DNA from 3 places in the Arthrobacter sp. NPDC056727 genome. Region 2 is predicted to be linked to each of the others. Evidence: predicted binding sites of a transcription regulator. Region 2 holds the regulator's gene; each other region holds the start of a gene.
What was found. The regulator LexA, encoded in region 2, represses DNA repair genes until DNA is damaged. The targets are predictions, from matches to a motif close to TCGAACANNTGTTCGA.

Region 1: ACFRAH_RS03845 (DUF222 domain-containing protein) is a predicted target of LexA. The motif match lies at 1,438-1,453, and genes of this name have one in related genera.
Region 3: ACFRAH_RS06365 (LexA family protein) is a predicted target of LexA. The motif match lies at 1,288-1,303, and genes of this name have one in related genera.

What each region holds. Positions count from the first base shown of each region.
Region 1 covers NZ_JBHTZA010000003.1:101,137-103,401, forward strand. The annotation lists gene ACFRAH_RS03845 (DUF222 domain-containing protein) at 1-1,353, opposite strand, end outside; gene ACFRAH_RS03850 (hypothetical protein) at 1,666-2,136, opposite strand; gene ACFRAH_RS03855 (GlsB/YeaQ/YmgE family stress response membrane protein) at 2,263-2,265, opposite strand, start outside.
Region 2 covers NZ_JBHTZA010000031.1:6,445-8,709, reverse strand. The annotation lists gene ACFRAH_RS21725 (ATP-dependent DNA helicase) at 1-1,022, shown strand, start outside; gene lexA (transcriptional repressor LexA) at 1,090-1,836, opposite strand.
Region 3 covers NZ_JBHTZA010000005.1:2,373-4,637, reverse strand. The annotation lists gene ACFRAH_RS06370 (helicase associated domain-containing protein) at 193-867, shown strand; gene ACFRAH_RS06365 (LexA family protein) at 1,317-1,748, shown strand; gene ACFRAH_RS06360 (Y-family DNA polymerase) at 1,781-2,265, shown strand, end outside.

The DNA of each region.
Region 1 (2,265 bases), on a different contig from region 2:
GTAGGAGACGGTGACCATGACTTGGGGGCGGAGTCCTCCGGTGGTGGGCAGGGTGCCGGCGGCGAGGGCGGCTTTGGCGGCGCCGATGAGGCCGTCGAGGCGTTGTTGGGCCAGGGTGCGGCGGTCCAGGTCCGGGAGGTAGGTGCTGTTGAATGCCGCGTCGAGGTCGGTGCGCTCACCGCCGTCGCTGCGCTCAGCGCCGCTGCTGCTGCTGTTGTCGTTCTTGTCGTTCCCGCAGTTGGTGGTGTTGGGGGTGGTGGTGCGGGGGTTGGTGGCGGTGTTCATGGCGGTGGTGAGGGCTTCGTATTGGTCGGTGGTGGCGTGGATTTCGAGGTGGTGGAGGCCTCCGCGTTTGGGGCGGATGAAGACGCCTTGGCGGTGGCGGAGGTTTTCTTCGGAGGGTTCGGTGCCGTCCTGGTCGAGGGCGTCGATCCAGCGGTGGGCGATGCGGGTGAGGAAGTCGTGGTCGTTTTCGATCGCGGTTTGGGTGAGGTTGTGTTCCATGTGGGCGATCGTGGCGGGGTCGGGGATGTGGCGGACTTTGTCCAGGGCGGTGGTGATGATGGTGCCGGCGCGGGAGGAGATGATTCCGGCGGTGAGGGCTGCGGCGGTTTCTTCGTGTTCTGGCGGGATGGGGCGGCCGGCGAGTCCGGTGCGGGGGAGGGTGGCGTTGGCGAGGGCGAGCCGGCGGCGTGCTTCGGTGGAGCTGATCCGGAGCCGGGTGCGGAGGAAGTCGGGGGTGTTCCGTGCCCCGTCGTCGGCCGGGGACCAGCCCACCGCACGCGCGGGAACGGCCGGAACCGCAGCGTCGGCACTCTCGCTGGCACCACTGTCGGCGTCGGTGTCTGCGGTGGCGGCCGTGGACGGTGCGGCGGTGATGGTGGACTCGACGAGTGTGGATTCCGTGCCCGCCGGGGCGGCTTCGGGTTCTGTGCCCCAGCCTGTGCCCCAGCCTGTGGTCCAGCCGGCCGCACGGCTGGCTGCTGCGGCGGCGTTGATCGCCTCGGTCCGGGCCCGGTCCACGGCGGCGGCAGCAAGGACCTGAAAGTATTCGACGCGGCGGGAGAGCTCCTCGGTGAGTTCGGCGAAATCGGCCGCCTCGACGAAGTTTGCTGCGGCCAGCTCCTCCTGCGCCGCGGTGATTGCCGAATCGAGCAGCGCCACGGACGCCCTCAGATCAGCGGTTGCCGGCGCAGCACCGCCGTCGGACTTTCCGCTCATAGGGGAGCCAGCCACAGGAGCCGCGGCGGGAACGCTGCGCAGCCCGCGGCCACGCAGCAGGGCAGCGGCACTGGCGCCGGAGACATCAGTCCCCGCTGCAATGCCTGCTTCGTGCTCACCAATCGCTTCCATAGGAAAACTATCCCGCCAGGGTCTGACATTTTTGGCTGTGACCGGGGAGATGAGCCGCGAATCCGGCGGCAGCACCGCCGTCGGACGAAGATGTGTCCGCAACGGCGGTGCCGGTTCCGGAGGAAGCCGGACACCCGGAAGCTGGGACGCTTCGCAGCAAGGCAGCACTCAGGCCGGGCATTGCTGCCCGGCCTGATGTGCAGTCTGCGTTTTCCCCGGGAGCTTCCATGGGAAAACATTGTCAGAGGGGTCTGACTTTTTAGTTTTTGCCCACACCGTCCGGGATGCAGGCCTCAGCAGTCGGCTTCGGAGCTACTGCTTGTCCGGGTTCACGTTGGTGGCAGCACCGGCAGGAGTGGCTCCGCCTTCGTCTGACCAGTCCTGACCCGTGGTGTCGCTGAGCGCCGGGTCGGACTCCACGTCGGAGGTCCCGAGGTTGACTGTTTCCGGGTGCGTGCTGTGGGCGGGCACGTGCCCGCTGTCTGCAGAAGCAGAGCCAGCGGACGCAGAGCCAGCAGACGCAGTATCAGCGTGTGCGTCGCGGTGCATGGCAGAACCGAGCACGGTGCCTGCCCGGCGTGCGGCTTCAGCCAGGTGGTCGCTGACCTCGGGGGCTTTCTCCTTGACCGCCTCAGTTGCAGCCGTGACCTTATCCTGGACCGGCTTGCTGTCCCAGATGCCTGCGGCCCGTGCTTTGAGCTTGTCGTACGCTGCCCGGCCGGACCTCGATCCGAGCACATAGCCTGCAGCGATTCCGGCGCCGAAGAGAAGTTTGGCTTTCATGATGATCTCCTGCTCTTGAGGGGGATCTGTACGATTTTGTTCAGCCCGTCAGAGGCCTGAGTGGGAAACCGGCTCCGGGAAGTTCCCCGGAGCCGGTTCCGGCGGTGCTTTATCCAGCGACTCCGTCTA
Region 2 (2,265 bases):
CACTGTCCGATTCCAAGGGTGACAGCAACACCACGGCCGACGGCGGGCGGCAGCTCGCGCGGTCCCGTCTGCTGGCGATTTTGGAGCTTTGTGAACGGCTCATCGCCGCCCGGGAAAACCGCGAGGTGGTCTGGTTCTCCCGGAACAGCACCTTTGATCCCCAGCAGGGGTACTCGGCGCCCGACGAGACCGCCCCGGCACTGGTCAACATCGCGCCGCTCAGCGTGGCAGGCCGGCTCAGGGAAGGCCTGTTCGCCGGGCATACCGTGGTGCTGACATCGGCCACGCTCGCCATCGGCTCTGCATTCGAACCCGCGGCCGGCGGCCTGGGCCTGGTGGGCGACGGCGCGCCGAGCTGGACCGGCGTCGACGTCGGTTCGCCCTTTGACTACCCGCGGCAGGGCATCCTCTATGTGGCGGGCCACCTTCCGAAGCCCGGCCGCGGCACGTCACCCGAGGCGCTGGACGAACTCGAGTCACTGATCCGCGCCTCCGGCGGGGGAGCGCTGTGCCTGTTTTCCTCGCGGCGGGCCGCAGAGGAAGCGGCAGACACCCTGCGCACCCGGCTGGATGTCAGCATTCTCTGCCAGGGCGAGTCCACCATGACGGCCCTCGTGAAGCAGTTCGCCGATGAGCCCGACACCTGCCTGTTCGGCACCATGTCACTGTGGCAGGGCGTCGACGTACCGGGCGGTTCGTGCCGCCTGGTGGTGATCGACAGGATTCCCTTCCCGCGGCCGGACGATCCGCTGATGACCGCGCGGTCGCGGGCTGTCGCCCAGGCCGGCGGCAACGGCTTCATGTCCGTATCCGCCACGCACGCGGCCATCAGGCTTGCCCAGGGCGCGGGACGGCTCATCCGGTCCACGAACGACAAGGGCGTGGTGGCGGTGCTGGACTCGCGGCTGTCCACAGAACGTTACGGCGGATTCCTGCGGGCCGCCCTGCCGCCGTTCTGGCCCACAACAGACCGGAAGACCGCCGTGGCTGCACTCGAGCGGCTCGCCGGCGCGCAGGCATAACGAAGCCCCGGGCGGCTAGCGCTGCCCGGGGCTTGAGGCTTTCAGGGTGACGTTCCGGGGCAGGAAGCTACAGCGAACGGAGTACGGAAACCACCTTGCCCATAACAACGGCGTGGTCGCCGAGGATGGGCTCGTACTGGGTGTTTTGCGGTAGCAGCCAGGTGTGGCCGTCGCGCTGCCGGAACGTCTTGACCGTGGCTTCATCGTCGAGCAGCGCCGCGACGATGTCACCGTTGACGGCGTCGCTTTGCCGGCGGACCACAACCCAGTCCCCGTCGCAGATGGCGGCGTCCACCATGGAGTCGCCGGCGACCTTGAGCATAAAGAGTTCGCCGTGGCCCACCAGCTGGCGGGGCAGCGGCATCAGGTCCTCCACCATCTGGTCGGCGAGAATGGGGCCGCCTGCGGCGATCCGGCCCACCAGTGGCACCATGGCGGTGTCCATCGCGCTGGGCAGCTCGGACACGGTGGCGCCTGCCGGGCTCAGGGCGGGGGCTTTGTCCGCGCTGCCGGGCTTTGCCGTCCCCGCATCCAGAGTGAGCGGCATCAGGACCTCCATGGCGCGCGGCCGCTTGGGGTCGCGACGCAGGTAGCCGAGCTTTTCCAGCTGCGAGAGCTGGTGCGTCACGCTGGACAGGCTGGCCAGCCCGACGGTGTCGCCGATTTCCCGCATCGACGGCGGGTAGCCGTTATCGTTCACCGATCGCTGGATGGTTTCCAGGATCTTTTTCTGGCGGACGGTGAGTCCTTTGGGGGTCCGCTGAGACCGCGGGCTGCGCTGGGGAGCCTTGCCGTCAGAGGCCTGTGCTGCCATGTTCGCCAACGCCTTTCCGTTCCTCCCGGCGCTGTAGCTGCAGTTGCCGGGAACTTCCGGCCTGAAAAATGTCAGACCCTGCTGATCAACTGCAGATGTGGTTGTTCTGTGATTTCCAACGTAGGCCAGCCATACAGCTTTTTCAAACATTTGTTCTAGCGAGTCTCGACTTAATTCGTTGATAGGTGCTAAAACTAGGAAAAGCAAAGTTCGAACATGTGTTCTAGTGAGGGCGGCTAGTCGGCCCGGTGTTCGAACTGTTTGTTCGAACGCGAGGTAGTACAACCCGGTCCAGGAGGGCTCACGCCATGTCAGCTTCAACGGCTTCAAAAGCTTCAACAGCAGTCCGGTTCACAGGTTCCCGGCGCAGCGCGGCCGGTCGGCGCAGCTCGGCCGGGCACGTGAGCGCAGTTGGTAAGAGCGGCTCAG
Region 3 (2,265 bases), on a different contig from region 2:
GGCGAGACAGAGTGGTCTCATCCCCCGCTGGGACGCAGCATTGGACAAAGCCTGCAGCCCGGAAACCGGGGCCGGACTGTTTCCCCATGCAGCCGGCCCCGGCTGGAAGGGCCTTCCAGGACGCCGCCACGAGTTGATTGAGACCGCGGCCCTTCCGCAACCACGGGCCCGGCCGGGTGGCAGGATGGTGCCGTGACGACCAGGCGGCATACTGCGGCTCCGAACGCGGAGTGGGTGCTGATGTACCGGGGTGGGCTGACCCGTCCCCGGATCGCCGCGCTCACCAGAGCCCCCGCCAAGACCATCGGCTACCACCTGGCCATCGCTCTGGCCGCCGACCCCGGGCTCCAGGCAGCCCACGAGCAGGCCGCAAGTCAATCGCCCGCGCAGGTGAGCATGCAGGGGCTCGCGCGGGTGCGCCAGCTCGTGGCCCTGGTCCAGGAAACCGGCCACTATCCTTCCCGCACCGCCAGCGCGGCCGAGGAGCGGACCTTGGCCACGTGGCTTGAGCGGCGCCGCCACGACGCCGCGGCCGGGACCCTCGCACCGGCGTACCGCGACGGGCTGGCCATCCTCCCGGGCTGGCAACGGCCACCAAGGCCTGTGGCCGACGAGGCCAGATGGCGGGACCGGCTCGGCGCCCTGGTCCGATACCGGGCGGCCGGGAACGACTGGCCCCGCCACAAGGCGGTTGCGGTGGGGGAAGAGCACGAGCTCGGGGTGTGGCTGCACGCCCAGCGCCAAAAGGCACGTCGCGGTGACCTCGCCCCGGCCAAGGCACAGGCGCTCGACGAGGCGCTGCCGGGCTGGCGCGCCGGCCGGCAGCGCGGCCGCAAACCCGGGAACGGCAACGGCGCCGGTGGCTGACCCATCTGGCCGGACATCGCGTAACGCTCCGGGTTAACGTCCAGTCCGCGATGACTCGCGTCTGGCCTGAACAGCCGGACGTCCGGCACTTCCTGTCTATGAGGACTGTCCATGCCCGCGCTGCCATGAGCTACTCCCCCGGACTCCGCCCACACCGCCGTTGAGCCACTGGGTTGCCTCGGTGACCAGCCGCACACGGGATGCGCTGCGCCCAGGCGACGTCTCTCCTGTCCACGGTTGGGGGCAATTCGGGTTATCCACGGCTGGATTCCCGGGAGCCATGGAGAGAGCTCCCGCCGGCCGCCGCAGTGGTGGATAACCCGATTCGAATTGTCCCCGGTTGTGGGCAGGACGCACCCGGAAGCGCCCTCAGCCCGGGAGGGGGCGCAAAGTGTCAGTGCCGGGGTCTACACTAAAGAATCGAATATATGTTCGAATAAAGGTGTGTCGTGGGCGTTATCATTGGTCCCCGCGTGGTAGACGCGGGCGTGTCGTTGTTGTCGGTGCTGGTGGCCCCGATACCGGTCGCGGCGGGGTACCCGTCGCCGGCCCAGGACTACTTTGATGGCCGGATCGACCTGAACGAACACCTGATCAAGGACATCACCAGCACCTACGTGGTGCGGGTGACCGGAGAATCAATGGAGGGTGCCGGGATCAGCGACGGCGACGAGCTGATCGTGAACCGGGCGCTGGAGCCGCGCGACGGGTGCGTGGTCGTCGCAGTCCTGGACGGGGAACTGACGATCAAGCGGCTGCGCATCACACCGGACGGTGTGGTGCTGCAGGCAGAAAACCCCAAGTTCCCGGACATCCGGGTTCCGGCCCTGTCGGACCTGGTGATCTGGGGTGTGGCGACCAGGTGCCTGCACCATGTCTAACGCCAGCCATTTCATCAGACGGGAAAGCGGCCATGTCTAGGCCGGCGGTGATGCGGCGGATGCCGCAGATCGCGCACGTGGACGTGAACTGCTTCTATGCCTCCGCCGAGCGGGCGTTCAACCCGTCTCTGGAGGGCAGGCCTGTCATCGTACTGTCCAACAACGACGGATGCGCCGTCACCCGCTCCCCCGAAGCCAAAGCCCTCGGCATCGCCATGGGCGAGCCCTGGTTCAAGCTCGCCCCGCGGGCGAAGGAATGGGGCCTCGTGGCGCTCTCGAGCAACTACGAACTCTACGGGGACATCAGCGCCCGGGTGATGGAACTGCTGGGCCGGTACTCGGCCTGGCTGGAGGTCTACAGCATCGATGAAGCGTTCCTCGGCGTCAAAGGCACCCCGGCTGAGCTGCTCGCACTGGGCCGGGCCATGAAGGCCGCGGTCCGGCGGAACGTCGGCGTGCCCGTGTGCGTCGGGATCGCCCCGACGAAGACGCTGGCGAAACTGGCCAACAAATGGGC